DNA from 3 places in the Paenibacillus sp. DP01 genome. Region 1 is predicted to be linked to each of the others. Evidence: riboswitches for the same ligand, from Rfam matches in the RefSeq annotation. Region 1 holds a riboswitch; each other region holds the start of a gene.
What was found. Region 1 has a riboswitch for thiamine pyrophosphate ahead of ACH59B_RS04890 (ECF transporter S component). Riboswitches for the same ligand answer to the same signal wherever they lie in the genome.
Positions count from the first base shown of each region.

Region 1 (7,501 bases):
GACATTTGATAAATGGCTCCTCAACCTCTTGTATGTAATGAAGCTTACCCAGTTCCACAACATACTGAGCCAACTCCTGCTGTTGTCCACCCAGTTGCGCCGCGCGCTCTTTCAGTGTGGCGAAATATTCTTGCTCATTGTTCTCCTGATGCATATTTCGTCTCCTCCTCTACCATAGGCCTCCAGCCAACATTGTGAAGCGTATAAATACAATCTCATCCCCTGCATGAAGTGACAAAGGAGCGTCCAGTTCAATCGCTTCCTCATCACATACAAAAACCCTGTATAAACCATCCTCAAAGGCCTGCATTGCCGTGTTCACGGCAGCCTCAATATTAGGAACACCATCATTATATATGGAACCGAATCCAACTTTGCCTGTCTCGCCTTGTGCCTGAATTTCCTCTTCCGTGAGGAACGGAATCAGCGCGACACTCTCCTGCTTTTCCCGTAGCTTTTGAACATTCAGGGCAACGGTTGCTGTAATCAAATCTCGCAATGTTTCTGGAGTAGGGCTCAGCTCTATTTCCTGTTGTGCGAGTGCGGGTTTACGCTTTCCCAAACTTTTTACAGTTACAAACAGCTTCATATTGTTTCCCTTCCTTTTTATTGACGCTTTTGAACCGTTGTCAGCTGAATTTCTCGACCCTCCTACAAACATCGTTAACAAAACATAAAACGAATGTTTGTTCGTATATTTATTTTAATAGGTTCCTTATCATTACTCTATCACCCTTTATGACCAAAATTCACAGTGCTGTAATACACTAAAATCTTAAAAAATAAGACTTTGTACCCTGATTTCGATGAATTTTACCCATATTAAGGATGAAAAAGAAAAAGACCTGCACAAGGGAGACCATCTGCTCTTCACAGACTGCACTCCATTATACAGGTCAAATATCATCAAAAATAATGTTTCAATACTTATTTATTTAAAATGCTGGAACAACGCTATCCTTGTAATTGTCCTCAAAAAATTTGCGTACTTCCGGTCCGGTCATTCGTTTTGCTAGCTTTTGAATGGCATCGGAATCTGCATTATCCTTACGCGCTACCAAATTAATGGCAAAGTGCGTATCATCTTTTTCGGTAATCAGCGCGTCCTTCTTCGGTGTCAGACCGAGCGGCTTGGCATATGCGGGATACATGGCAGCCATGTCCACATCATCCAGCGACCGCGCCAGCATCAACAAATCCACTTCTTTAAACACAAACTTTTTCTTATTCTCAATAATATCAGCCTGTGTAGCATTATAGCCTACACCTTCTTTAAGCTTGATTAGACCGTTTTGCTCCATCATTACCAAAGAACGTCCGGTATTGGCCGGATCATTGGCAATGGCAATCGTCGCACCTTCGGGCAGGTCTTTAATGTTCTTGTATTTTTTGGAGTACGCGCCATAAATGGCGTTGTAAATCGGTTTTACCGCTACCAAATCAGATTTGTTGCTTTCATTATATTGTTGCATAAACGGAGCATGCTGAAAGAAGTTAGCATCCACTTCACGGCTTGCCAATGCGTTGTTCGGTTGGATATTGTCTGACAGCACAACAATTTCCAGATTGACTCCGTCCTGTTTAAGCAGTGGCTTCACGATATCCAGCACATCTGTCATCGGTGGGATCAGCGTGGCTACTTTCAAGGTCACTTCTTTTTGGGATGTTGCTTCTTTAGTTGTTGTTTCTTGTGTAGCCTGCTTCTGACCACCGCATCCGGCAACCAGCAGCATAACCACTGCAAATAGTGTAAGTAATTTCAAGTTCGTTTTCATGTTGTTTTTCCGACTCATTCGATGATGAACCTCCAAATTAGTTGTGATTGGGAAGATAAAAAATGAGTTACAGTGGGAGGTCGAGCCGCTTCGCGTGCAGATTGTTCTTCCGATCGCTGTTGAAATGGGATTCTCTCATTTAAAGTGATGATAGGTTAGAATCCCATTTCAAAGGCGAACGCTAACGCTTCTCCAGAACAATTCTGCCCGCTCCGCTTTTGAGATACTGTAAGGTCATTTTTATTTCCCATAGTGGGTGTTGCAAGTGAATTGCCATACAATCTGCCGTTTACCGCTTGTCGATCCGGCGGGATATGGTGCTTCCGGTGAACTGGATCGTTTGTACGAAAATAATCATAACGACGATGGTGAACGCCATCAAGCCTGTTTCAAACCGCTGGTAACCATAGCGAATGGCAAAATCGCCTACTCCGCCGCCGCCCACTATGCCCATCACCGTGGAGTAGGAGATGAAGCTAATGGTGGACGTGGTCAAACCCAGTACAAGTCCGGAACGGGCTTCCACGTATAGAAATTTAAAAATAAGCTGGAGGGTGGATGCTCCCATAGACGTAGCGGCTTCAATCACACCCTTGGGCACCTCAAGCAACGATTGTTCCACCAGTCTCGAATAATAGGCGATAGCTACCACTGACAAGGGAACCGTAGCTGCCATCGTGCCCAGCGCCGTGCCTACCACCAAACGTGTAAATGGAATCATAAACACCACGAGCAGCAAAAACGGAAACGAGCGGATAACATTGACCAGACTGTTCAGTATGGTGAAGAGCAGTCGATTTTCATATTTTTGCCCTTTACCACACAAATATAAAATCGTTCCTGCCGGAAGCCCTAACAGTACAGCTGCTGCGATAGAAATCCCCACCATGATAAACGTCTCCCCGATGGCTTTCCATATCTCTGACTGATACTGTGCAATGATGTTCAACATGTCATTCATCAGCTTCACCTGCTTCCAAGGTTGAACCTACCATAGGGTCAGCTACATGTTTCGTTGAAAGTAATTTCCCGTCCCGCATTTCGGATACACGGGTACAAATATCGCGTACCACGTCCATATCGTGTGTGACGATTACAATCGTAACTCCCAGTTCACGGTTGATCTCCCTTAACACGCCCAGAATATCAGCGGTCGTCTGCGGGTCAAGGGCTGAGGTCGGCTCATCACAAAGCAGCACCGCAGGGCGATTCGCCAATGCTCTGGCAATCGCCACACGTTGCTTTTGGCCTCCGCTCAGTTGTGCCGGATACTGTTCTGCCTTATCCGCTAAACCAACGAATTGCAGGCATTCGCGCACGCGTTCCGCTCGCTCTTTTTTCGCGACACCTGCCAGCTCCAACGGCATTGCTACATTTCCACTTACCGTCCGATTATGAACAAGATGATAATGCTGAAAAATCATCCCTATGGATCGCCGCGCTTCACGGAGACGTTTTTCCGGCATGCGAGTCAGATCTTCCCCGTTCACAACCACGTTTCCCTCATCCGGCCTTTCCAATACATTCATCAACCGGAGCAACGTAGACTTGCCGGCACCGCTGGCACCTATGATACCGTGAATTTCCCCTTCCTCCACTTGAAGAGACACGGATTGAACCGCATGAAATGGGCCGCTTGAGGTGGTATAATGCTTGTTTACCTGATGCAGCGTAATCATGAAACTTGGCCTCCTGATGATCCATTACTGCGGGAAAATGTAATAAGCCCGCCAGCCCAGGCGGGTCTGTACGAGCCGTCAATTCCCATTGCATTAATATACCACAGAGCAGAAATCGGGCAAAGCCTTTTGACAACAATTAACGTACATCCCATACCCCCACATAAGGAAAGCAGGTACCAAGTCCCCAAGCTAGCATCAGCAGCACCACAAAATACAAAATAAATATAATATCTACAGCCGAATAGCCGATCGCATAATAATACGTACGCTTGGTTTCATTAGCAAAGCCCTTGGCTTCCATGGCTATAGCAATGCGCTGCGCACGCCGGATACTTTGAGCGAGCAGCGGAATTGCGTACCTGCGCAGCGTGGCATACATATTCCATTTGGACACATGCTGGTGCAAACCTCGAATACGGTGGGCATGTCTCAAAGCCTGAAATTCCTCCAGCATCATCGGCATCAACCGCATAGCTGCCAAAAAGCTGTACGCATACTTGGGAGGGAGCTTCCATTGCTGCATCAGTGAATAAAAAAGGCTCACCGGACGAGTCGTTAAACCAAACAGCAACCCTGCTGCGGCCATACTCAGTGCACGAAAACCCAGATGCATCCCTCGGAAAAAGCTTTCCTGCGTAATATGGATCAGGCCCCATGTCCACCAGGTCGTCACTCCCTTGCCAAACATCATCATGCCTGTTGAGGTTGAAATAAACACCAATATAAAGGGAGATCCGTACAGCAGCAGCCGCTTCCATGGATGGCCTGACCAGACAAGCAACAGCAGCATAGTACATGTAACATTAAACATAACGTTCGGATCATGGATGACTATAACGATCACAAACAGCAGGGAAAACATCACTAGCTTTAGGCCCGGATTCACACGATGCAGCCATGTTTCATGATGAGGAAAGGACAGGCTCATACCGTAGCTCTCCTTTCTGAATCCGCCATATATCGGTACAATATCGACGGACAATTTCCGGGTCATGCGTAACCATCACAATGGCCGTGCCTGCCGCTCTCAGCTGTTCCAACATATCCAGCATGACAAAGGTATTACGCGCATCCTGCCCAAAAGTCGGTTCGTCCAGCAGCAGCACTTTCGGCTCACGGATCATAGCCGTAGCAATACTCAACCGCCTTTTTTGGCCCAGCGAGAGCTGATACGGATGGCGTTCATCCAGTCGCTCCAATCCGAACTGCATAAGCATTCGATCCACTCGTTCCCTGCACTGTTCAGCGGTAAACAAACTCTTGGGTAACGAATACTCCAGTTCACTTCGCACGGTGTTTGCTACAAATTGCAGCTCTGGATTTTGAAACGCGAACCCAATGCGCTCAGCCAGTTGCTCCGTATTGCCTGCCTCAGCTCCGCACACGCGATAACGCCCCTGCGTGTGAAGTAAGCGCATCATAGAGAGCAGAAGCGAGCTTTTGCCAGCCCCGTTTTCACCGACCACACCAATCCAGTCGCCAGGCTTCACCTGCGCTTGCTCCACATAAATGACTGAGCTCCCTCCCCGAAGTCCGCTAAAATGTTCCAACTCCAGCAAATTTGTTGTACATGCTGAAGTGGACGGACTATCCGCAAGCAACGCATCATTCTGCTGCGTCATAGAATCATTCCAACGTGGTGAAGACGATTCATCCCATACTCCCGGATACCACACGCCATACTCGGATAATGCTTGTCGGTGTATATGAAATACTTCTTCCGCCCTTCCGTCCGCAATAATCTCCCCTTGAGCAGAAAGCACCACAATCCGATCCACATCCTGGACAATTTCATTAATTTTATGCTCTACAATCACCAGCGTCTGGTCTGCCGAAATGTTGCGAATGGTATCCCACACCTGTGTAGTACCTTCCTCGTCCAACAAGGCTGTCGGCTCATCCAGAAAAAGCACTTCCGGCTCCATAGCCAGCACCGATGCAATCGCCAGCCGCTGTTTCATTCCTTGTGACATGCTGGCAATGGGCAGATGTATATCATCCGTTGGAAGACCAACCTGCATTAGCAGCTCGCGAATACGGGATGGCATCTGCTCCCTTGGAACCTGCTTATTTTCCAATACAAAAGCCAGTTCCTCGTCTGCATATGACATACAAAATTGTGTGTCGGGATCTTGAAATACAATACCAGAGAGACTCGGGATCACGGCAGCATCGTATTTCATAGGCACTTCTATCGTGCGTGGAATCAGACCGCTCAGCACCTGAAGCAGCGTTGATTTGCCGCATCCGCTCGGCCCCAGTAGCAGCAGCTTTTCCCCTTTGCGAACAGATAAGGACATATTGTGAAAAAGCAGCTCTTGCTCACCGGGGAATTTCAACCGAAGACGGGTGATCGAAGCCACCACATCTTCGTTGGTCGGACTCATCAATCCAGCCCCTTATAATCTTGTTCCGTTGCCGGTCTCAAACTTCGCGTAACGCCGGTTACTTCCAATGCCTTAGCCAGATAGAAAGCGAATATTCCAGCAATCACAATACTGCCAATCATCCGAAATCCAATATACAAAACATAGTTCCAGGTCGATAGCTGATCAATATACCCATAGCTGAAGTCTAAAATCAGAGAAGTGACAGCCGCTCCTGCCGCAGCTAGTGAAGCAACCCACAGGTTGGCGTTCCGATACAGAAAAATCGCAAAGAACAGCTCCGCTCCCAAGCCTTGCAGCAAACCGTAGTACAAGGTGGACATGCCCCATTCACTTCCCAAAAAAGCACTGACGGTTGCCGCGGCCACCTCTGCCAAAATCGCGACTCCCGGTTTGCGAATGATAAGATAAGCGAACGTGCCAGCCATAAACCACATGCCATACATCAGTTGCTCGGCGTGCAGACCGAATGGTTTCATCAAATCATAGGCAGGTCCCCATATTTTGTAGACCAGCCCGAATACCACGGAGATTACAATCGTGACCAAAATATCAGTCAGCTTCAGCCCTTTGGACGCTCTTACATTCGTATTCATTGTTGATACGCTCCCCTTTTTCTTTAAAATAGGCCATTTGGCCATAAAAAAAAGCCTGTCCGGAGCTGAATCTCCAGGCAAGCTTTATGCGCAGTCATAAAATGATCACCATACATTATCAGTTGTCGACATATCTCATATAGCACAGCATTCTACTGCACTGAAACCAAGCCAAAGTCAGGTACAGAACAAGACACGCTTGTCCGTCTGCAACTTTTTACAGACTGTAGCTCATTAACTTGATATAGGATATGAAACGTATCCATCGACTAGCCGCCGCTAATCGGCGGTATTCCTGTTTCTTGTAAGGTGTTCTAGGTTTCTCTACGCTGGCATTACCCAGATCAGATTTCACGGTCGGCGGCAAGGGCCACCCTCTCAGCCTGACTATCTCAAGCTCCCGACAATGCTTTTTAATTCACTATAATATATACCACATCCATGGCTTTGACAATCCTATAATCCGAAGAAACGTTTGGCCGTTTCCGTCGTCGCAATTTCGATCTCCATCATGCTGCGGCCTGTGCACTCGGCAATCGTAGCGGCGATGTGAGCGAGATACACCGGCTCATTACGCCCTTCTTTGGGCTTCACGGGCAAATTACGCGGGGTCAAAAATGGAGCGTCCGTTTCAATCATCAACCGGTCCAATGGAATATCCCTGACCAGCTCCCGCAGATGCTTGCCGCGCCGTTCATCACAGATCCAGCCCGTAATACCGATATACAGTCCCATCTCCACATACGTATGCAATTCCTGTGCAGTACCGGTAAAACAATGCACCACCGCTTTATCAACAAGCCCCTGATGCTCTCGCAACATAGCGACAAAGTCCTCATGCGCATCTCGTTCATGCAGGAATAAAGGCATATGCAGCTCCCCCGCCAGTTGAATCTGCTCTCCAAACCATCGGCGCTGTACATCACGCGGAGAAAAATCACGGTTATAATCCAACCCGCATTCCCCTATGGATACGACCTGCGGCTGAGCCGCAAGTTGGCGGAGCTGCTGAATTGTATCGGTGCTGCAACTTTTGGCATCATGGGGATGCACGCCAGCCG
Region 1 is NZ_CP173059.1:1,082,518-1,090,018, reverse strand. Features, by position in the region: gene ACH59B_RS04925 (DUF4132 domain-containing protein) at 1-154, opposite strand, end outside; gene ACH59B_RS04920 (hypothetical protein) at 170-589, opposite strand; gene ACH59B_RS04915 (MetQ/NlpA family ABC transporter substrate-binding protein) at 936-1,793, opposite strand; gene ACH59B_RS04910 (methionine ABC transporter permease) at 2,065-2,736, opposite strand; gene ACH59B_RS04905 (methionine ABC transporter ATP-binding protein) at 2,729-3,454, opposite strand; gene ACH59B_RS04900 (energy-coupling factor transporter transmembrane protein EcfT) at 3,594-4,385, opposite strand; gene ACH59B_RS04895 (ABC transporter ATP-binding protein) at 4,360-5,844, opposite strand; gene ACH59B_RS04890 (ECF transporter S component) at 5,844-6,440, opposite strand; TPP riboswitch at 6,745-6,854, opposite strand; gene ACH59B_RS04885 (TatD family hydrolase) at 6,897-7,501, opposite strand, start outside.

Region 2 (7,501 bases), 200 kb from region 1:
GTATGGATCATTTACATAGCTCAACAGAAACAACAACAGCATTGCCTGAGTTGCAATGGTTGGAAGCGCCACTGATGACTACTCAGGAAGACGTATTGTTTCCGCTGGCTTGGGAGGAGCTGGCTTGTCGGCAAGTAGGGAAAGGAGCTGCGCCCATTTTGCATGTATGGCGGCATCCGGCAGCGCTTGTGATTGGTCACCGGGACCGCAGGCTTCCCAACGCTCCACAGGCGATGGAGCGAGTGCGCAGTTCAGGAACGTCGGTATGCGTGCGTCCTTCAGGTGGAGCAGCTGTCATGCTGGACAGGGGGGTACTGAACCTGTCCTTGATCCTACCGAATCCGCAGCGGGCCATCAGCCTGCATGAGGATTTTCGGCTCATGGCAGGGCTGATTGCCGATGCGCTGGCCCCGTGGTCTGCCGAGGCGCAGACTGGAGAAATCATCGGGTCCTTCTGTCCCGGGGATTACGATGTGAGCGTCCGAGGACGCAAGTTTTGCGGCATTGCGCAGCGGCGTCAGGCCAAGGCGTATATCATCACGGCCTTTGTGATGATTGAGGGCCACGGAGCAGAGCGCGCACAGGCGGTGCAGCAGTTTTATCGGGAGGCAGCCGGGGATACACCGGCAGGCGTGCAGCAGCCGGATTATCCCCGGGTTAATCCGGCAACGATGGGCAGCCTGGCAGAGCTGGCCGGAGTGCCGTCTGTCGAGGCGTACACAGCATCGCTACGCCGTGTAGTCGAGAGTCGGGCGGCCATTTTGCCTGCCGATGGCTCGCTGGTGCAACTGGAAGGATTGGCAGAACAGATGGCAGCGCTCAGAGAGCGATACGATTTGCAGGTGTAGTTTATTTTAGCTTAGAATGGTTGCCATCTCAGCTTGGAGGCTTGAGCGTAGCGCGCTTCCACTTCAGGCCAGTTGACGACATGCCACCAATCTTCGATGTATTTATTGCGTTCAGCCTGATGCTTTAAGTAATATGCATGTTCCCACACATCGATCGCCAGCAGCGGAATAGACTCCCATTGAGTCAGGTTCTGGTGCTTTTCGGCCTGCAAAATTTCAAGCCGCCCGGCGCGCGGACTCCACACCAGAATGGCCCAGCCGCCGCCTTCGACCTTTTCGGCTGCTGAACTAAATTGCTTTTTGAAGGCATCGTAGCTGCCAAAATCCTTTTTAATCTGTTCAGCCAGCGGTCCGCTTGGGTTTCCACCGCCTTGAGGGCTCATGATCGTCCAAAAAAGAGTATGCAGATAATGACCTGCACCGTTAAATGCCAGTTCACGTTCCCAATGCTTTACGAGGTCAAAATCACCTGTTTTTCGGGCTTCTTCCAGTTTCTTTTCCGCTTTATTCAGATCATTCACATAGCTCAAATGATGCTTGTCATGGTGAATACGCATCGTTTTTTCATCAATGTACGGTTCAAGCGCATTATAAGGGTAAGGAAGCGGAGGGAGCCGATGTCCGCCAATAGGGACCGGGCGACCGATTAAGGACTTTTCTGCTGGCGAAGGTTGAGCCTGGCCGGACTGGACGCCTTTAGTAGCCCCAGAACCCTCTCCTCTCATGCCGGCATGCCGCTCTCGAAACGCTTGCTCCGGGTAATCCTCACCCTCTGCCGCTACATGATACAACCCAGCGGCTCGCGCGATGGAGCCGGGCTCTTGAAAGGGAGTGGTTGAGATCAGGAAATATTGACTTTCATGTGCTGCGTGTATTACAACTCCGGCGGATTTTGGCTGTTGACGCAATGCATGACTGTGTTCAGTCAGCAAACCTAGCTGCCGTACATATTCTTGTGATTGACGGTTCGCGGTTTGCAGCAAATCGTCCAGTCGACGATTTAATTCCTGTGAGGCAGGCTGTGAATTCAAGCCTGAAACAGACAACGATTTCTCTCCAGTTGCTGATGCGTCTGATCCCCTTGAATGTGCTGATGATTCATCCAGCTGGTGTGTATGTGCTTGAGGAACAGACGACTCTTTTTTCCATTGATGCTGCCATGCCTGTTCTGCCGGATCAAGCGCGCTCCGTTGCTCTTCGAGCAGCTCGATGGCGGTGCGTTCCGTTTGTTCAAATACGGTTCGCCAATCATCCAGCAGCCGCACATAAGCAGGCTCTAGCCCTTCAGTAGCAGATTTAATCACTTCCACGTGCCAACTTTCCTGCTGCTTCCAATGACGAATTTCCTCCAGCACACGTAAGGGCAGGAAAGACCCATAAGTACTCAGCATTCGTTTTTACCTCCCGTATCCCGCTATGGCTATCCGGCAGATCTAGCAGATCTGTCCTGGATGCATATGTACCCAGTATATTCGCCGTCTCACCGTGAATATGTCTATGAACTTCCTTCATCAGGTTATACCTGTTGCGCAGAACAATAATTACTCATGGAAAATAAAAAAAGAAGCCCGTCTACGGCACGGGTTAAGTGTCCATAGGCAGGCTTCTTTAAGGCGATGATTACTTGTTTTGAAAATAATTTCTTACTTCGTAGTCGTTTGTTTATGGGCAGCAGCAGTGGTTTTCTTGTCCTCCAGCTCCTGCACACTGCTTAGAAATGTCGATACCCGTCGCAAATATTCACGAGGATGCTCTCTGAAAATAAGCTCATGTATCCCGTTTTTGACAATCCATACACTGGAAAGCGGGTTGGTTTGATTGGCAGCAAGCTTTTCCGCAATGGGGTAAGGAGCCTTTTCATCCTGTGTACCATGCACAAACATGATTGGAAACGGATAGTTCTCCTTTTTAACCTCTTGATATGGAATCTGATGCAAGCTGGTGCCGTTTAAGACTGGAAACAGCAACTCCAAAATTTCCAAAGACGGATGTCTCGGCAGATTAATTTGATTGTGAATGTTATGGTACAGTGTATCTGGCTCCAGCAGGAAGGTACTGTCCAAAATCATTGCGTCCACATCCTTGGTTTGCAAGCCCGCCTGAAGAGCGGTTCCTGCTCCCATAGAAAAGCCCCATACGATAATTTCCGACGAGCCGCGTTGCTTCGCAAGCTGAATCGCTCCAAGAAGCTGCTGGGATTCCGCCTTACCTCCGGTTGCGACGGCCTTGCTGTTTTGTGACGCGAATCCATAATCAAACATGACCACATTAAAGTTCAGACTGTGGGCATAATGCGCCAGATCATACATAGGAATCCAGCTTTCTTCGCGATTAGCCCCGTAACCATGACTGAAAATAATGGTTTTCCGCGATTGATCCGCCGGGATATACCAGCCTTGTACGATGCGGCTGCCATCCTTCGCTGGGAAGCTGACATCTTCATAAGGCATGCCTTTGGCCTGCATCGGATTAGAGTACAAGGGTGCGACGGTGGGATTCGTAAGCACCCAGGCGATGTAAGCATGCAAGGCAATAAAGCAAAACAACAGAAAAAATACGACCGACAGCAGCAGAGCAATCACAACGTGCTTGAACCGCAGCATACGGGGATTAAAGAGTGGGGTGGACGGCTCCTGAACAGCGGTCTGTAGCTGAGCGTTGCGCTGGGATGTCGAAATCATGTAAGAGCCTCCTTATATAAAATTGATCTTCGAATCATAAAATTTAGGTATAATTCCACTTGAAAATAGTAGGGTATGTCCGTATAGATACCTATTATCGTATGATGGCTATTATCCAAAGTCAACGCCTGAACCGGAAAAGTAAAAATGATGCAAAGAATTGTCGATGTTTGTTCTTGTTCTGTAATATGGTTGTCACAAAAACATCGGTTTACAGTAGCCGCGACTATTCTATATAATTTATGTAACCATGTTTCATAGTGTGAAACGAATATGGATACAAGAGGAGCGGTTCACGATGGAAGACCGTAAATTAACCGTCCGCGCTGTAGAGCGTGCACTTGATATACTGCTGTGTTTTACCGCAGAATCTGATCTTGGTCTAACGGAGATTGCCTCCCAAATTGGTCTACATAAAAGCACTGTTCATCGTCTTTTGACTACGCTGGAGGATCGGGGATTTGTCGTTCGGAATGCCGAAACGGAAAAATATAGGCTTGGTTTTCGCATATGGGAGCTGTCCACGCATCTGTCCCAAAGCGATGAGCCGGCGGTGTTGTTACAGCCTGCAATGGAAGGACTGCGTGATCGCTTAGGGGAAACGGTCAGCTTGTACCTGCGGGATGGAAGCATGCGTATTCGCATACAAGCCGTGCAGAGCAATCAGGCGATCCGCAGGGTTGCGCCTGTGGGTGCGCGTATGCCGCTGGCTGTGGGAGCCTCCAGCAAGGTGCTGGCGGCCTTTATGCCACCGCAGGAGCTGGAGGTTTTGCTAAGCAGTGAAGAATGGCCACCTTCGGTAGACCCGGAGGTTTATAAAGCCCAGCTGCAGGACATTCGTGAGAAGGGCTATGCGACCAGCTATGAAGAACGTGAGCCAGGAGCTGCGGCTGTGGCCGCGCCTATTGTGAACCGAAAGGGACAGGTCACGGCGGCTTTATCTGTATCCGGCCCGGTCAGTCGACTTGCGCCCGAGACGCTGCATGAGTTTGCACCGATTTTGATCGAAGCAGCCAAGGAAATGGGGCTTATGCTTCCGTGACAGTAATCAATACAAAAGGAAATCATACAAGGGTTGCCAAAGCTATAAATTTAAAGTAGTCTGATAGAGATGGCGGGATGTTTGTTATAGCCGCCAATTCATGTGAATAGAAATTATCACAGTTACTGGGGGAGCCTGTAATGCGGGCTGAGATGGAATCAGGCAAGATTCCGGACCCTTTGCACCTGATCTGGATCATACCAGCGTAGGGAAGTAATCGGCCATTGAAATGTATACGCAGCTGCTGTCTACGACCGCGCATTGGAATATGATTATTCCACGTGCGATCGGTTTGGATAGCTGTCTCGTTTGATTAGCCGGTTCCCTAGGGAACCGGCTTTTTTGCATAGATCAGCGCCACCCTGGGAATGGTTCCGGATCGGTGTGTCATTTCAACGATACGGGAGGAATGGATCATGAAACCGACAGAAACAAAAGGAACAAAAGAAACAGGAATGAAATCAGCAGATGCAGGATTGGCGGGAATAATAGAAGTGGAGGGAGAGAAGGCCAAAGCGGAGCAAGCCAGTGGGCTAAAGCCCTTTCCGGGGAGCCGTAAGGTGTATATTCAAGGTTCTCGGCCGGATATTGCTGTGCCTGAGCGTGAAATCGCGCTACAACCCACACATACGCCGCAGGGCACCGAGCATCATGAGCCACTGCGTGTGTATGATACCAGCGGTCCGATGACGGACGAAGCCTACCAGGTCGACATCCGTCAGGGATTGCCACCATTACGGCGAGCTTGGGCACTGGAACGGGGAGATGTGGAGGCTTATGAGGGCCGCGCCATCAAGCCGGAGGATAATGGACTGAAACCCGGCTCCAAACGGGAGACAGTGGAATTTCCCGGCGTGACCAACCGTCCGCTACGGGCTTCGCAAGGGCGTACTGTGACGCAAATGCACTATGCGCGGCAAGGGATCATTACGCCTGAAATGGAATTTGCGGCGATCCGCGAAGGCGTAGAGCCCGAGTTTGTACGACAGGAGCTGGCGGCTGGACGAGCTATTTTACCTTCAAATATCAATCACCCGGAAAGCGAACCCATGGTCATTGGGCGCCAATTTCACGTAAAGATCAATGCAAACATTGGAAATTCCGCGGTTACGTCCTCCATCGAGGAGGAAGTGGAGAAGATGGCCTGGGCTGTACGCTGGGGCTCAGACACCGTCATGGACCTGTCCACAGGCCGTAATATCCATACGACGCGCGAATGGATCATCAGGAATTCTCCCGTACCGATTGGAACGGTGCCGCTATATCAGGCACTGGAAAAGGTGAACGGCGAAGCTGAGAAGCTGACGTGGGAGCTGTATCGAGACACGCTGATTGAGCAGGCGGAGCAGGGAGTGGACTATTTTACGATCCATGCGGGTGTATTGCTGCGATATATACCGATGACGGCGAATAGAATGACGGGAATTGTATCCCGGGGCGGGTCGATTATGGCAGCTTGGTGCCTTGCACACCATCAGGAGAACTTTTTGTATACGCATTTTGAAGAAATCTGTGAAATTATGAAAGTCTATGATGTGGCCTTTTCTCTCGGGGATGGTCTGCGTCCAGGGAGTATCTATGATGCGAATGATGAAGCACAATTTGCAGAGCTAGAGACGTTGGGCGAGCTCACGCAAATTGCATGGAAGCATGATGTCCAGGTCATGATTGAAGGGCCAGGACATGTCCCTATGCACAAAATCAAGGAGAATGTGGATTTACAAATGGAGATTTGTAAGGAAGCCCCCTTTTATACTTTAGGGCCGCTGACGACGGATATCGCACCAGGATATGATCATATTACCTCAGCTATCGGGGCGGCGATGATCGGTTGGTTCGGGACGTCCATGCTGTGCTACGTTACGCCGAAGGAGCACTTGGGTCTGCCGAACAAGGATGATGTCCGCGAAGGAGTTATTACCTACAAAATTGCCGCACATGCTGCCGATCTGGCGAAGGGTCATCCGCGGGCACAGCAGCGGGACGATGCTTTGTCCAAGGCGCGTTTTGAATTCCGCTGGCGCGATCAGTTCAATCTCTCGCTTGACCCTGAGCGGGCATTGTCCTACCATGATGAAACGCTACCAGCAGAGGGGGCCAAGGAAGCCCACTTTTGCTCGATGTGCGGTCCCAAGTTTTGCAGTATGCGTATCACGCAGGACATTCGTGCCTATGCGGCCGATAAGGGACTGAATACTGAGGAAGCCGTTGCCGCCGGGATGCGAGAGAAGGCAGAGCAGTATCGGGAAGCTGGGCAGTAAAAATCGGTAGCGATACAAAAGTCAATCAACTGGGAAGCCTCAACGAAAAGTACAGTTAAGCTCGTCAGAGGTTTATTTCCATAAACGTATGAGCAAGGTTTAGAAACGCGTGAGTAACAAAAAGCCGTGGTTCTCTACAGTCGATGTAGAAAACTACGGCTTTTCAGCTTATGTAAAGCGGGATCATGCTACCGGATTAACGGAGCTTTATTTTTTACCCATTTTTTCATTCAAAATGTCCTGAAAGCTGAGCTTCTTCTCCGAGCTGTCTTCTTTCTTCTGCATACTCACCGCGTTGGCACGTTGGTATTGGTGGTGAAAAGGCATCAGGGTGTGGACAGTTAAGTTCATTGTATTCATGTGGTCATTCCTCCAATTCCATTTTGTCAAATTCAGATTGAGTTGCTTAGGACGTCTGTATAGGACTATGTATATGTACTTGATGTCGTAATGCCGTGTAGGTTGCTTGGTAATGTTTCAATCATTATACCCGCATTTATCCAAAGTAAAACGCTTTTGACATAAAACAGGAAGATGGTCGTATGTGTCCAAAATGTGTATTAGGAGGATGGTCATTTTAGGGGAAAATGTGCCTAGGGCCTAAACAAGGGCTAGAGGCCCGTTTTCTCAGTTTAGTAGTCGGGATTGTGTTTTTTTGTCGAATAACCT
Region 2 is NZ_CP173059.1:882,949-890,449, forward strand. Features, by position in the region: gene ACH59B_RS03980 (lipoyl protein ligase domain-containing protein) at 3-848, shown strand; gene ACH59B_RS03985 (Fe-Mn family superoxide dismutase) at 860-2,239, opposite strand; gene ACH59B_RS03990 (alpha/beta hydrolase) at 2,492-3,529, opposite strand; gene ACH59B_RS03995 (IclR family transcriptional regulator) at 3,828-4,571, shown strand; TPP riboswitch at 4,689-4,800, shown strand; gene thiC (phosphomethylpyrimidine synthase ThiC) at 4,988-6,832, shown strand; gene ACH59B_RS04005 (hypothetical protein) at 7,040-7,192, opposite strand.
Region 2: it holds a riboswitch for thiamine pyrophosphate, as region 1 does, so the genes downstream of both, thiC (phosphomethylpyrimidine synthase ThiC) here and ACH59B_RS04890 (ECF transporter S component) in region 1, are expected to answer to the same signal.

Region 3 (7,501 bases), 2.4 Mb from region 1:
TCCCCCGCTTTTCGGAGAACGAATGTCACGCCAGGAAAGCAATAGAACTACGGTTTTATCGTCCTGCTCTAGTATGGTATTCATGGGGTGATTCCTCCCCTTATCTTTATTTTGAACAAATACATATAGGCATCTATCACAAAGTAGAGAGACATAGCTCCGTACACAATGAACTCTGACAACAAAAAATCGATCGGGTCTGTGTGAGCCATATGAAAGGCTACTAATAAAGCTGCGGCTCCCGCCATCAGACTGAACATAAAGGTGCGTCTGCCCACTAATACGTGCACATGCACAAAAAATAGCACGATGGAAAAAAGCCAATACACCCAGCCTCCCCATGGAATATAGGCCTCAGCCGCCTGGTAAGAGGCTCCAAATAATATGGGAATAGAGGGTGGGAATATATAAGTTGTGCCCACATATACACACAGCGCGGCTACAGCCATTAATCCAGCATAGATTACAATTAACTTGCCCAAAGCCTGGCGGTCATGCCCCTGCGCACCGATCTTTGGAATAAAGGCAGCAATCAAGCTGTACGAAACGTAATAGACCAACTGGCTGTACTTCAGCGCAATGGCATAGCTGCTGGCCTGCTCAGGAAAGTAATGCTGTACATACAACATGTCGATGGATATACAAAACAGAATGAATAAATTCGTCATAAGGCTATCGGTGAAATCCTGACCTAGTGACTTCCATAACCCAGCAGGGATATGTTCTCCTCTATATGTCAATAGGGACAAGCCTCGGGCCGAAACGATCCAGCCGTGAAGCAACGACAGCAGCATTCCCCCACAGCTCGCTAATAGTAAGGCTTCCAACCTTAACCCCAGGGCAGCCAGGACAAAAAACAGGCATAGCTTCCCTAATACCTCAATGTAATAGTTCACATTGAGCGCCAGCATGCGTTCCCTCCCCTGTAAATCTCCACGGCACGAACTCACCAGAATATGCAATCCGATCAAGGCATACAGCATGAACAGCGGGCCGGACTCAACGCCCAATAGCGAACGCAGCAACGGATGAAAGGACAGTGAAATGATCATGGCAAGCAAAGTTAGCACTAGAGGTGCTTTTAGTAATAGAGAACCGAGCGGTAAGCTGCGTAGCGGAAGCTTCTGGTCAGCCTTGGATACCAGCTTGGCGGTTAACAGCTGGATGGATAAGCCCAATACGGACAACAGTGCAAAGAGGGCCAACAGCGCGTTCGCCTGACCATAGGCTTGTCCGGTAAGATACCAGCTCGCTGCAATGTGGAAGAAAAAATTGAATCCGTTAAGCAGCACATTAAAGAGGGGGAACATCAACGAACGCAATCGGTTGTTCACGTGGTTATCTCACCCGCCGATCCAGTCGCCAAATCTCAATGATAGAGCGCAAAAAACGAATGGAATCCTTCCAGACATGAATGTGCGAGCCATCTCGGTCAATACATTTGACGGGTAGTTGCAGCACACGGAGCTGAAGTCGCTTGGCAATGAACATCATCTCCAGATCCAGCGCTAGTCCGAGTTGTTCCTTCAAATGTGGAAACATCCGCTTCACGGCAACCGAGCTCATCACTTTAAGACCCGTCTGGGAATCTACTACACCGGTTGGTAAAAAGGGGCGAGAGACGACCCGTTTGCCAAAGCTGACGATAGATCGCAATAAAGAACGATTCTCGGCGGTCATATCTTTGGTTCCAATCACAACATCATAGTAGCCCTGTTGAACAACATTGATCATTCTGGCAATATCCTCAATAAAAAAGGAATCGTCCGCGTCCACAAATACGTAGTAATCCGCACCGATGGTCCGCATTCCTTCCAGATACGTCCCTGCCTTGCGCGTATTGCGTCCCAATTCCCTTGTTTGAAGCAGTGGACTCAAGTTCTGGTTAATCCGGTTTACGGACAAGTCCGTTGCTGCCTCCAGCGCTTTAATCAAGGCATTCGTGCCATCGTGGCTACCATCATCAATGAGATAAATCGAACCCTCTATAATATGGCTGCGGATAAAGGCTTGCAGTCGCTCAGCAAAGGTTTTGACATGAACAAAACGTTTCTCTTCGTTATACACAGACAAGATGAATGCAACATGTTGGCTTTTAGTCGAATACTCGGGATAGAGCAAGCTTTGTATTTCAGAAAGTATTTCTTCGGTATCATTGGCTTGCCAAAATAGCAGACGCAATCGGCCTACTCCGATAATCTGCACCATATGCTGATCACTGAACGGAAAGGTTACATCCGTCACCAATAGCAATGGCATTTGTGGAAATTGGCTACGGATCTGATTAGCTTTTCGCACGGCTTGCCCCGGCTCCCTATAATCTATCAGGCAGCAACTTGCGCCCTCGTAGACTGAAGCTTCCTCCGTGTCCTCGCACTGTATATATTGGTAAAAACAAATCACATTGGGATAATCAATAGCCCTGTTGTTATCGCTAAAAATGGCTATAGGTCCCTGCACACAAACCTCTCCTTTTCCTCCGAATAATTCTATTTTGTTGAAAAAGAATTAAAAATGTTTGCTTAGTAAGATTAAATTAATGTCCAAATACTTCATATTTTCTTAACATAATAGCTCACATCCCTTGATATATAAGCATTCAAGAGAAGAAAAACTAATTTTCATATTTGATAAAAACAGAGTACTTAGACCCGATTCATTAGGACTATTACTATACGAATTACAAGGTGTATCCGAAAACAAAAATAGTTCTATAGGATTAATAAAAAGACACACATATGGTCATTTTGTCATAGATTGATAGGCGAATAAAACCAATTTGTACGTCCATACTATGGACAACATGTCATTTTCATCATGAATAATTATCAAAATATAGGGAAAGAAGGTATTTTTATGGAAGCATTTCATGTCAATCGTGATGGGTCATTATCTACTCCCTTACGAGGAAAGGACGTCCTAGCAAACCCTCTTTTGAACAAAGGGGTGGCATTTACAGAAGAAGAACGCAAAGAACTGGGCTTGGAAGGAATTCTTCCTCCCACTGTCCTTTCATTGGAAAAACAGAGCGTTCGGGCATATCAGCAATTCCTGGCACAACCCACCATGCTGCGTAAAAATGCTTCACTTAACGACCTTCATAACCGGAATGTCGTGCTTTACTATCGGCTGCTAACCGACCATTTGAGTGAAATGCTGCCCGTAGTCTACACACCGACTGTAGGAACCGCCATTCAAGAATACAGCCATGAGTACAACCGTCCCGGGGGCGTATATTTATCGATAGATCATCCGAACGGTATCGGACAGGCGTTCTATAATTCCGGCTTGCGTAGTGAGGATGTTGACCTGATCGTGGTCACGGATTCAGAAAGTATTTTGGGAATTGGTGACTGGGGTGTCGGGGGAATTAACATTGCTATTGGCAAACTTGCTGTATATACAGCTGCGGCAGGTATTCATCCCGGGCGGGTGCTGCCCATTGTACTGGATGTGGGCACGAATAACGAGAAGCTGCTGAATGATCCGCTATACATCGGAAACCGTCATAAACGAATTCGCGGAGAAGCCTATCATCAATTTATTGATACCTTTATCAGCAAAACGTTAACACAATTCCCGAAGGCGCTTTTGCATTGGGAGGATGTGGGCAGCGTGAACGCACGCCACATTATAGGGAAATACGGTCAAAACATTCTCACCTTCAATGATGACATCCAGGGCACAGGAGCAGTCACATTAGCTGCGATTGTTTCGGCGGTAGGTGTCACCAAAACTCCGCTGCGTGAACAAAAAATACTTGTCTTTGGTCCAGGGGCAGCAGGAATCGGTAACGCCGACCAAATACGGAGCGCTATGATCGAGGACGGGCTTCCTGAAGAAGATTCATTCAGGTCGTTTTGGGCCTTTGATTATCGCGGATTATTAACGGACGATATGGAAGATGTACTCGATTATCAGAAACCATATGTGCGTAAAAAGGAAGAAATCAGCTCATGGGCCCAATCGGAAGACGGCAAAATACCGTTGTTGGAGATCATCCGTCAGGTAAAACCTACAATCTTAATTGGGACTTCCGGTGTAGCGGGTGCCTTTTCTGAAGAGATTATCAAGGAAATGGGAAAGCATGTGGAACGCCCGATCATTATGCCCATGTCCAATCCTACCAATCTGGCTGAAGCGGTACCCGAGGATTTGATACGATGGACTGATGGCAAAGCATTGATTGCTACGGGAAGTCCCTTTGAGCCCGTCACCTATAACGGTACGAAATTTGAAATTGGACAGGCGAACAATGCCTTTGTTTTCCCGGGACTGGGTCTGGGTACGATTGTGGTCAAGGCTAAAAGAATCACTCCTTCCATGTTTACCGCAGCAGCTGATGCCGTTGCCAACGCCGTAGATTCGAATGAACTTGGCGGCGCACTGCTGCCCCATATTCGAAAATTACGTGATGTTTCGTTTGCGGTTGCGGTTGCGGTAGCAAAGGCCGCAATTCAGGATCAGGTAGCTCAGGCACACCTTCCAGATATTGAGCAAGCCATTCGGGATGCAATGTGGAAACCGGAATATGTGAGGGTCAAAGCCGTGGAAAGTGTAATCCATCACCCTCACTAATCCTTCACTAGGCATAAGCAGTTTGACATAACATAGGAACAAATGTACAGTATTAGTCAAAAGAATAGGAAAGTCCACTAGGGGAGCCATTATGGCTGAGACAAGAATGAATCTTGGACCCTTTGAACCTGATCTAGTTCGTACTAGCGTAGGAAAGTGGAGCCTTCTATATAGGGTTTCAGGCGTTTTTGCGCATTGAACCTATGTTGAAGCCGCTCCAGTTTTCGGGGCGGCTTTTTGGCATTGTTCCGAGAATTGTATCTTACGGGACTTCTTGTTCTCCATTTTTGTTGGAGGTGGGGAAATGAGTTTTTCGCAAGAGCTCCGTCGACAGGCGGATGGCATTTTTCAAGCCATTTATGAGCATCCCTTTGTGAGAGGTATTGCTGAAGGAAATTTAACAAGGGAACAGCTGATTCACTATGTAAAACAAGACTTTGAATATTTGAACGCCTACATGCGGATTTACGGCATCGCGATCTCCAAAAGCACGAGCCGGGAGGATATGGCTGTATTTAACGAACAGATCTCTTTTATTCTCAACAGCGAGGTTCATCCGCATCAAAATTTTTGTGCTATCGCAGGTGTCACCTATGAAGAGATGCAGGGATATCCACTCGCTCCGTCCGCTCATCATTATATCCGCCATATGCTGACCGTCGCACATGAGGGTAGTCTTGGGGAAATCATGGCCGTGCTGCTACCATGTCCATGGACATATCTTGAAATTGGACGCAGGCTAATGGATGAGGTAAGACCAGACGAGTCTCATCCGTTCTATGAGTGGATTTGCTTCTATGGCAACCAAATTGAAGATGTAACCTTCAAATATCGAGAGCGTGTGGATGCTTGGGCGAAAGTCGCCACGGCTGCCGAGCGAGAGCGGATGATTGAGCATTTTATGCTAAGCTGCCAGCTGGAATATATGTTCTGGGATATGGCTTATAAGCAGGAACAATGGCCCGTCCAGATGCGCGCTACGGTCTTGGAATAATCAGTATAGATGAGAGAGGATAAACATGATGAATATATGGGAACAAAGTTATTCGGCGCTCCTGACAAAGGTACAAAACAGCAACCCCCTCGTTCATAATATAACCAATGTGGTGGTCACCAACTTTACAGCCAACGGCCTATATGCACTAGGGGCTTCCCCGGTGATGGCTTATGCACCCGAGGAAGTAGCAGATATGGCCAAAATAGCGGGCGCCGTCGTGTTAAATATCGGTACGCTAAACCGTGAGCTGGTGGATGCCATGATCCTTGCTGGACAATCGGCGAATGCTCACGGTGTTCCAGTTCTGTTAGATCCGGTCGGTGCAGGAGCGACTAGCTTTAGAACCGAGTCAGCACTACGAATTCTAAACGAGGTTAACATCTCACTAGTACGAGGCAATGCAGCCGAAGTCGCTCATCTGATCGGAGAAGCCCGAGAAATTAAAGGGGTAGATGCAGGCGACAGTGCTGACAGCAGTAATGTCGATCTGGCAGTTCGGGCTGCGCAAACGCTCCATACCATGGTTGTCATCACTGGAAAAGAGGACGTCATCACCGATGGAGTTGAAGTACGATTGATTAGTGGCGGAGACGCGCTGCTTACGAAGGTAACCGGAACAGGCTGCCTGCTGACCTCTGTGTTGGGTGCGTTTGCAGCAGTTGAACCCAACCTGCTGCTCGCAGGCACAGCAGGTTTGGCATTTTACGGTGCAGCAGCTTCTCGAGCCGCAGCGCATACCGCAAAGCTGGGGCCGGGCAGCTTCCAGATTGCCTTCCTCGACGAGCTTGCCAAACTACATACTGGTTCGCTGGAGGGGCATGTCACGATCCGTGAAGCTGGAACAACTACAGCAGGTGGTGCGCGATGAGAGACGTGCATGTACCGAGAGCGCTGACGATTGCCGGTTCAGACAGCGGCGGCGGCGCTGGAATTCAAGCCGATCTCAAAACCTTTCAGGAGCTTGGCGTATACGGCATGTCGGCTATTACAGCCATTACGGTACAAAATACCTTGGGAGTTCACGGTGTATATCCGTTGCCACAGGAAGCAACAGCGCAGCAAATCGAAGCTGTAGGATCAGATCTTGGAGTCGACGCCCTAAAGACTGGCATGCTATTTGATGCAGGCATCATCCGTCTTGTGGCCGAGCAGATCCGAAAGTTCGGCTGGGAAAAGGTTGTCGTCGATCCTGTAATGATTGCCAAAGGGGGCGCAAAGCTGCTGCAACCAGAAGCGGTGCAGGCATTGAACGACGACCTGCTCCCCTTGGCCCTGGTCGTCACACCAAATATCCCGGAAGCGGAGGCCTTAACCGGGATAAGCATTCGTACGATGGAAGGGCGCCGTGAAGCTGCGAGACATATTAGCAGCCGGGGTCCCAAATTCGTTGTGATCAAGGGCGGCCACGATGAGGAGAGCGAAAACAGCGGTCAGGTCATTGACCTGCTCTTTGACGGAACAGCCTTCACAGAGCTGGGCGGCAAGCGGGTGCGAACTGTCCACACACACGGAACAGGATGTACGTTCTCAGCAGCGATTACCGCTGAATTAGGGAAAGGCGTGTCTGTACCGGAAGCTATTTTGAATGGAAGAGCCTTCATTCAGGCGGCGATTGAAGATACGTTGTATCTGGGCCAGGGACACGGTCCAACCAATCATTGGGCCTACCGCCGTCGTCAGGAGATACTCCAATGAGCGGTCGAATATTACCTGAGATCATGCGCCGGCATTTACAGATGTATCTGGTTGTTGGAAGCGTGAACTGCCTCGCGGAACCAAATCGGGTCGTGCAGGAGGCTCTTGCTGGCGGCACGACCATGATCCAGTTCCGGGAAAAGGGCCGTAGCGCGTTAACAGGGGTTCCTATGTTTGAACTTGCGCGTCAGCTACAAGATCTGTGCCACCACGCTGGTATCCCCTTTATCG
Region 3 is NZ_CP173059.1:4,430,954-4,438,454, forward strand. Features, by position in the region: gene ACH59B_RS19375 (glycosyltransferase family 4 protein) at 1-84, opposite strand, end outside; gene ACH59B_RS19380 (hypothetical protein) at 81-1,334, opposite strand; gene ACH59B_RS19385 (glycosyltransferase) at 1,339-2,460, opposite strand; gene ACH59B_RS19390 (NAD-dependent malic enzyme) at 2,857-4,578, shown strand; TPP riboswitch at 4,648-4,750, shown strand; gene tenA (thiaminase II) at 4,883-5,572, shown strand; gene thiM (hydroxyethylthiazole kinase) at 5,598-6,443, shown strand; gene thiD (bifunctional hydroxymethylpyrimidine kinase/phosphomethylpyrimidine kinase) at 6,440-7,270, shown strand; gene thiE (thiamine phosphate synthase) at 7,267-7,501, shown strand, end outside.
Region 3: it holds a riboswitch for thiamine pyrophosphate, as region 1 does, so the genes downstream of both, tenA (thiaminase II) here and ACH59B_RS04890 (ECF transporter S component) in region 1, are expected to answer to the same signal.